One region of the Gottschalkia acidurici 9a genome, then DNA from elsewhere that is predicted to be linked to it. Evidence: a T-box and tRNA genes for the amino acid it is inferred to sense, from the RefSeq annotation. Region 1 holds a T-box; the other holds one or more tRNA genes.
What was found. The T-box of region 1 lies ahead of CURI_RS11460 (proline--tRNA ligase). A T-box ahead of a tRNA ligase gene usually reads a tRNA of that ligase, here a tRNA-Pro.
Positions count from the first base shown of each region.

Region 1 (3,371 bases):
AAGGGTAAAGATGAAAAAGATAGTGTAGTTGCAGTAAATGATGGACGAAACTTGACTAGTTATATTGCTAAAGAGAATAAAGTTATAAAGGCTAATTTGGGGGATGAAGCAAGTAGTCTAATAGAGTTAAGTCCTAAAGATCAGATGAAAAAAGCTTTTGAATTTATAGATAAAACTCATGAAATAGAAAACTCAGGAGAGGAAAAAATTAATGGAATAGACACATATCACTTAAAAGCAGTTCCTAAGAAGCAAGATAGTATCGTTGGTGAACAGGATTTTTGGATAGAAAAGGACAAGTGGTTTACTGTAAAGTCAATATCTAAAACTGGAGATATGAAAATAGAAATTGAATATAAGAAAATAGATTATAAATCTAAAATAGATGAAAGTGTATTTAACTTTGAAGTTCCAGAAGATGCTGAAATAGTAAATATAGATGAACAATCTAAAATTAAAAGTGCTAGTTTAGATGAAGTAAAGGATATATTTAATAAGTCGTTTTTATATCTTAAAGATTCAAAAAATTATGTTTTGAAAGATACAAATATAGTAACACTTGACAATAAAGAATTTCCAGATGAAATAAGTCAAGAATATATTAAAGATGGAAAACCAGTATTTTCTCTAAGTGTATTAAAACCAAAGGAAACATCTTATGAAGTAGGGCTTCCAGGTTCAAAGGAAATCGTCATAAGAGGCGGTAAAGGTTCATATATAGATGATACTATAAAAATAATAACGTTTGATGAAAAAGGATTAAGATATAATATGATATTACACGTTAATAATATTAGTATAGAAGAGTGTATAAAAATAGTTGATAGCTTATCATACTATGAGTAAAAAATAAAATAAATTTGACAAACAGTACTTTTTCTAGTAATATGAAGTTAAAATTTAAGACTAAAATGCACTGAAGGGAAATAGTAAGTAATTTATGATCTATAAGAGAGGAAATCATAGGCTGAGAGATTTCTGATCCTCTAAAGCACTGAACCAGTCCTAGAGCATCTAGATTGAAATAAAAGTATATCTAGACGGAATAACCGTTATATAAAATGAGTAAACTGCATATATAATATAGTAGTTTATTAGGGTGGTACCACGGAAATACAAGCCTTCGTCCCTTTTTAGGATGAAGGTTTTTTTATGTTCAATTTTAAAATAAAAGGAGAGCTATAATTATGAGAATGTCAAAACTATATTTACAAACATTAAGAGAAGTTCCAGCAGAGGCAGAACTACCAAGTCACAAGTTACTGTTAAGATCGGGCATGATAAAAAGACTAGTTTCAGGAGTATATACTTATCTACCATTGGGATATAAGGTAATAAAGAAAATAGAAAATATAGTTAGAGAAGAAATGGACGCTATAGATTCACAAGAAGTACACATGTCAGCTATACAACCAGCAGAGTTGTGGCAAGAATCTGGAAGATGGGATGCATTTGGACCAGAGATGTTTAGACTTAGAGATAGACACAATAGAGAATTTTGCTTAGGGCCAACACATGAAGAGATATTTACAGATATGATAAGATTTGATATAAAGTCTTACAAACAGTTACCTCTTAGTTTATATCAAATTCAAACTAAGTACAGAGATGAAAAAAGACCAAGATTTGGATTAATGAGATGTAGAGAGTTTATAATGAAAGATGCTTATACTTTTGACTTAGATCCAGAAGGAATGAGAAAGTCATATTTTGACATGTGGAAAGCGTATGAGAAAATATTTGATAGATGTGGAATAAATTATAAAGTAGTAGAGGGTGACTCTGGAGCAATGGGAGGAAGTGACTCACATGAATTTATGGCTACATCGGAGTTTGGAGAAAGTGCTATGGCTTATTGTAATGATTGTGACTATGCTGCCACAGATGAAAAAGCTAAATTTATCTATGAAGTAAACTCTCAAGATGAAAATGAATTAAATGTAGAAAAAATTCATACTCCAAATGCTAGAACTATAGATGAATTAAAAGAATTATTTAATACAACAGGGGATAAGTTCGTAAAAACACTTTTATATTCAGCAAATGATAAAGTAGTAGCGGTTCTAGTACCTGGAGATAGAGAATTAAACGAAATAAAATTAATAAATACTTTAGGAGTATTAGAGCATGACTTATTTATGGCAGATGAAGAAACAGTTAAAAAAGTAACTGGCGCGGAAGTAGGATTTGCAGGACCAATAAATCTAAAAGGTGATGTAAGAATATTAGTAGATTCAAGAGTCGCTAATATGAAAAACTTTATAGTAGGAGCAAATGAAACAGACTATCATTTAAAAAATGTAAATTACGGAAAAGACTTTGCAGGAGAAATAGTGGATGATTTATTATTAGTTAAAGAAGGAGATAAATGTCCAAACTGCAGAAGTCCATTAAATATGGATAGAGGAATAGAAATAGGGAATATATTCCAGTTAGGTACTAAATACACGGATGCATTAAATGCTACTTATTTAGACGAAAACGGAAAGGCAGCTCAAATATGGATGGGTTCTCATGGGGTTGGAGTTTCTAGAACTATGGCAGCTATAATAGAGCAAAACTATGATGAAAATGGAATTATATGGCCATTATCAGTTGCTCCATATCAAGTTTTAGTAACTATAGTAAATATCAAAGATGCTGAGCAAGTTGCACTAGGAGAAAAGTTATATGAAGAATTATCTAATCTGGGAATAGAAGTATTACTAGATGATAGAAATGAAAGAGCGGGTGTTAAGTTTAAAGACGCTGATCTTATCGGTACACCTATAAGGGTTACAGTAGGTAAAAAAGCTAGTGAAAATATACTAGAGTTTTCATTAAGAAAAGACGGAAACAAAGAAGAAGTTAATGTTAGTGAAGTAATGAATAAGATAAAAGAGGAATTTACTAATCAGGGGTTAAGAATATAATTAAAAACATAATAAATTTATAATATAAAAATACCGCAATGTTATTTAATTGAATAGTATAGCGGTATTTTTGTATATAAATAATTATATCTGTGAACAATGCTAATAATAGATGTAGGTGGAGCTATTTGTAATTAAGGAGGTTCATATATTGAAAAATAAAAAGAAAGAGATAAGTAAAATTAGATTTTTATCGGGATGGTGGTGGATAGTTCATATATCAATATTAGTTTTAATATTTATACTACTTAGAGTTTTTTAACCAAATAATAGGGTATATAAAAACAATATTAAGTAGTTTTAGCAATAATATAGACATAACTTTATTGTATATAGAATTAAATAGTATATAATATGAGATATGGAGGGATAAAATGAAAAAGATTTTTTCAGTACTATTAATTATTGCCATGCTGAGTACTAGTGTGTTAGCAAAAGGAGATGCAGTAGTAAGCATTG
Region 1 is NC_018664.1:2,401,308-2,404,678, reverse strand. It holds gene CURI_RS11465 (LolA family protein) at 1-846, shown strand, start outside; T-box leader at 908-1,134, shown strand; gene CURI_RS11460 (proline--tRNA ligase) at 1,188-2,912, shown strand; gene CURI_RS11455 (DUF1002 domain-containing protein) at 3,287-3,371, shown strand, end outside.

Region 2 (3,371 bases), 1.4 Mb from region 1:
GAATCAAAATCTGGTGCCTTACCAACTTGGCGATACCCCAACAACATCTTATATATTTATTTTTTGGCGTGCCTACAGGGATTCGAACCCCGGACACTCGGCTTAGAAGGCCGATGCTCTATCCAGCTGAGCTATAGGCACTCGTTTTCTTGGAGCGGGTGAAGGGAATCGAACCCTCGCAACTGGCTTGGAAGGCCAGGGCTCTACCACTGAGCTACACCCGCGTATTATGTTTTGGTGGAGGAGACTGGATTCGAACCAGTGAAAGCGAAGCTAACGGATTTACAGTCCGTCCCCTTTGGCCAGCTCGGGAACTCCTCCTAATTTTGAAACTTTGGAGCTGGTGAGAGGACTTGAACCCCCAACCTACTGATTACAAGTCAGTTGCTCTACCGATTGAGCCACACCAGCGTATATAGTTTGTTTCTCATTCTTTAATAGAATATTTTTTGGCGACCTGGAAGGGACTCGAACCCTCGACCTCCAGCGTGACAGGCTGGCATTCTAACCAACTGAACTACCAGGCCGCATTTTTTATTTACTTATGGTGGGCGCGACAGGGCTCGAACCTGTGACCCCCTGCTTGTAAGGCAGGTGCTCTCCCAGCTGAGCTACGCGCCCGTAATTATTTTACGGATTTCTGGGATTTTCTTTTTTGGTGACCCTACCGGGATTCGAACCCGGGTTACCGCCGTGAAAGGGCGGTGTCTTAACCGCTTGACCATAGGGCCATCATACTACATGTACACATTTGGTGCCCAGAGGCGGAATCGAACCACCGACACGGGGATTTTCAGTCCCCTGCTCTACCGACTGAGCTATCTGGGCAAATTGGTGGGCCTTCAGGGACTCGAACCCCGGACCTACCGGTTATGAGCCGGGCGCTCTAACCAACTGAGCTAAAGGCCCTAACATTTCTGCTAGGTTTATTACTTATAAAACATTTATTCGTTTCATGGTGGGCCTGGATGGACTCGAACCATCGACCTCACGCTTATCAGGCGTGCACTCTAACCACCTGAGCTACAGGCCCATTTTATTTAGTGACTTTTAAGTAAAAACATGTTAATCTTTTTACTGGTCGGGGTGGAGGGACTCGAACCCCCGGCCCCATGGTCCCAAACCACGTACGCTACCAAACTGCGCTACACCCCGACTTTATTATTAAATATATTATTATTCTATTGGCAGGGGTAGCAGGACTCGAACCCACGACATTCGGTTTTGGAGACCGACGTTCTACCAACTGAACTATACCCCTATGTATATGGTGGGCCTTCAGGGACTCGAACCCCGGACCTACCGGTTATGAGCCGGGCGCTCTAACCAACTGAGCTAAAGGCCCCCACCTATGGCGGAGAAGGAGGGATTTGAACCCTCGCGCCCCGTGAAGGACCTACTCCCTTAGCAGGGGAGCCTCTTCGACCTCTTGAGTACTTCTCTATAGTGTTTTTATATGTTTTTTATGGCGGAGGAGGTGGGATTCGAACCCACGTGGGCTTGCACCCTAACGGTTTTCAAGACCGCCCCGTTATGACCACTTCGGTACCCCTCCGGATTGGTGATCCATCCGCGACTCGAACGCGGGACACCCTGATTAAAAGTCAGGTGCTCTACCGACTGAGCTAATAGATCACAAAATATTTACTTCTGGCTGGGGTAGCAGGACTCGAACCTACGCATGCCAGAATCAAAATCTGGTGCCTTACCAACTTGGCGATACCCCAACAACATCTTATATATTTATTTATTGGCGTGCCTACAGGGATTCGAACCCCGGACACTCGGCTTAGAAGGCCGATGCTCTATCCAGCTGAGCTATAGGCACTCGTTTTCTTGGAGCGGGTGAAGGGAATCGAACCCTCGCAACTGGCTTGGAAGGCCAGGGCTCTACCACTGAGCTACACCCGCATATATAGTTTCATGGAGCTGGTGAGAGGACTTGAACCCCCAACCTACTGATTACAAGTCAGTTGCTCTACCGATTGAGCCACACCAGCACATATAGTTTGTTTTTCATTCTTTAATGGAATGTTTTTTTGGCGACCTGGAAGGGACTCGAACCCTCGACCTCCAGCGTGACAGGCTGGCATTCTAACCAACTGAACTACCAGGCCGCATTTTTTATTTACTTATGGTGGGCGCGACAGGGCTCGAACCTGTGACCCCCTGCTTGTAAGGCAGGTGCTCTCCCAGCTGAGCTACGCGCCCGTAATTTTATTACGAACTTCTGGGACTTTTTTGGTGACCCTACCGGGATTCGAACCCGGGTTACCGCCGTGAAAGGGCGGTGTCTTAACCGCTTGACCATAGGGCCATCATGGTAGCGGTGAACGGATTTGAACCGCTGACACTGCGGGTATGAACCGCATGCTCTAGCCAACTGAGCTACACCGCCATAATGGTATTAATAAGCATCTAATTTGGTTGCGGGGACCGGATTTGAACCGATGACCTTCGGGTTATGAGCCCGACGAGCTGCCGCTGCTCCACCCCGCGTCGTTTTAGTTTAGAGTTTCTTGGTGCCGAGGACCGGAATCGAACCGGTACGATCTTTAAGGACCGCAGGATTTTAAGTCCTGTGCGTCTGCCAGTTCCGCCACCCCGGCAAATTGGCTCTCAGGGTGGGACTCGAACCCACAACCTACCGATTAACAGTCGGGTGCTCCACCGTTGAGCTACCTAAGAACATCATTTAGCAACGTCTTACTCTCCCAGGCGGTCTCCCACCAAGTACCATCAGCGCTGAAGGGCTTAACTTCTGTGTTCGGTATGGGAACAGGTGTGACCCCTTCGCTATCGTCACTAAATATTTGAAGATATTTCGTACCTTCAAAACTACACAGCGATTAGATTATTCTTTAATATATTGGTCAAGCCCTCGATCTATTAGTATCACTAAGCTGAAGACATTGCTGCCCTTACACCTGTGACCTATCTACCAGGTAGTCTTCCTGGGATCTTACTAGGTTAACCCTATGGGAAATCTTATCTTGAGGGGGACTTCGTACTTAGATGCCTTCAGCACTTATTCTTTCCAGACTTAGCTACTCAGCCATGCCGCTGGCGCGACAACTGATACACCAGAGGTCTGTTCATCCCGGTCCTCTCGTACTAGGGACAACTCCTCTCAAATTTCCTACGCCCACGACGGATAGGGACCGAACTGTCTCACGACGTTCTGAACCCAGCTCGCGTGCCTCTTTAATGGGCGAACAGCCCAACCCTTGGAACCTACTTCAGCTCCAGGATGAGACGAGCCGACATCGAGGTGCCAAACCTCCCCGTCGATGTGGACTCTTGGGGGAGATAAGCCTGTTATCCCCGGGGTAGCTTTTATCCGTTGAGCGATGGCCCTTCCACTCGGTGCC
Region 2 is NC_018664.1:1,007,318-1,010,688, reverse strand. It holds tRNA gene CURI_RS04690 (tRNA-Gln) at 1-40, opposite strand, end outside; tRNA gene CURI_RS04685 (tRNA-Arg) at 65-141, opposite strand; tRNA gene CURI_RS04680 (tRNA-Gly) at 151-224, opposite strand; tRNA gene CURI_RS04675 (tRNA-Tyr) at 236-321, opposite strand; tRNA gene CURI_RS04670 (tRNA-Thr) at 336-411, opposite strand; tRNA gene CURI_RS04665 (tRNA-Asp) at 451-527, opposite strand; tRNA gene CURI_RS04660 (tRNA-Val) at 546-621, opposite strand; tRNA gene CURI_RS04655 (tRNA-Glu) at 657-731, opposite strand; tRNA gene CURI_RS04650 (tRNA-Phe) at 753-828, opposite strand; tRNA gene CURI_RS04645 (tRNA-Ile) at 833-909, opposite strand; tRNA gene CURI_RS04640 (tRNA-Ile) at 957-1,033, opposite strand; tRNA gene CURI_RS04635 (tRNA-Pro) at 1,079-1,155, opposite strand; tRNA gene CURI_RS04630 (tRNA-Trp) at 1,186-1,261, opposite strand; tRNA gene CURI_RS04625 (tRNA-Ile) at 1,269-1,345, opposite strand; tRNA gene CURI_RS04615 (tRNA-Ser) at 1,467-1,555, opposite strand; tRNA gene CURI_RS04610 (tRNA-Lys) at 1,560-1,635, opposite strand; tRNA gene CURI_RS04605 (tRNA-Gln) at 1,652-1,727, opposite strand; tRNA gene CURI_RS04600 (tRNA-Arg) at 1,752-1,828, opposite strand; tRNA gene CURI_RS04595 (tRNA-Gly) at 1,838-1,911, opposite strand; tRNA gene CURI_RS04590 (tRNA-Thr) at 1,925-2,000, opposite strand; tRNA gene CURI_RS04585 (tRNA-Asp) at 2,041-2,117, opposite strand; tRNA gene CURI_RS04580 (tRNA-Val) at 2,136-2,211, opposite strand; tRNA gene CURI_RS04575 (tRNA-Glu) at 2,243-2,317, opposite strand; tRNA gene CURI_RS04570 (tRNA-Met) at 2,322-2,398, opposite strand; tRNA gene CURI_RS04565 (tRNA-Met) at 2,425-2,499, opposite strand; tRNA gene CURI_RS04560 (tRNA-Leu) at 2,521-2,609, opposite strand; tRNA gene CURI_RS04555 (tRNA-Asn) at 2,614-2,688, opposite strand; rRNA gene rrf (5S ribosomal RNA) at 2,694-2,810, opposite strand; rRNA gene CURI_RS04545 (23S ribosomal RNA) at 2,870-3,371, opposite strand, start outside.
Region 2: it has a tRNA-Pro gene. The T-box ahead of CURI_RS11460 (proline--tRNA ligase) is inferred to sense a tRNA for this amino acid. The anticodon was not compared.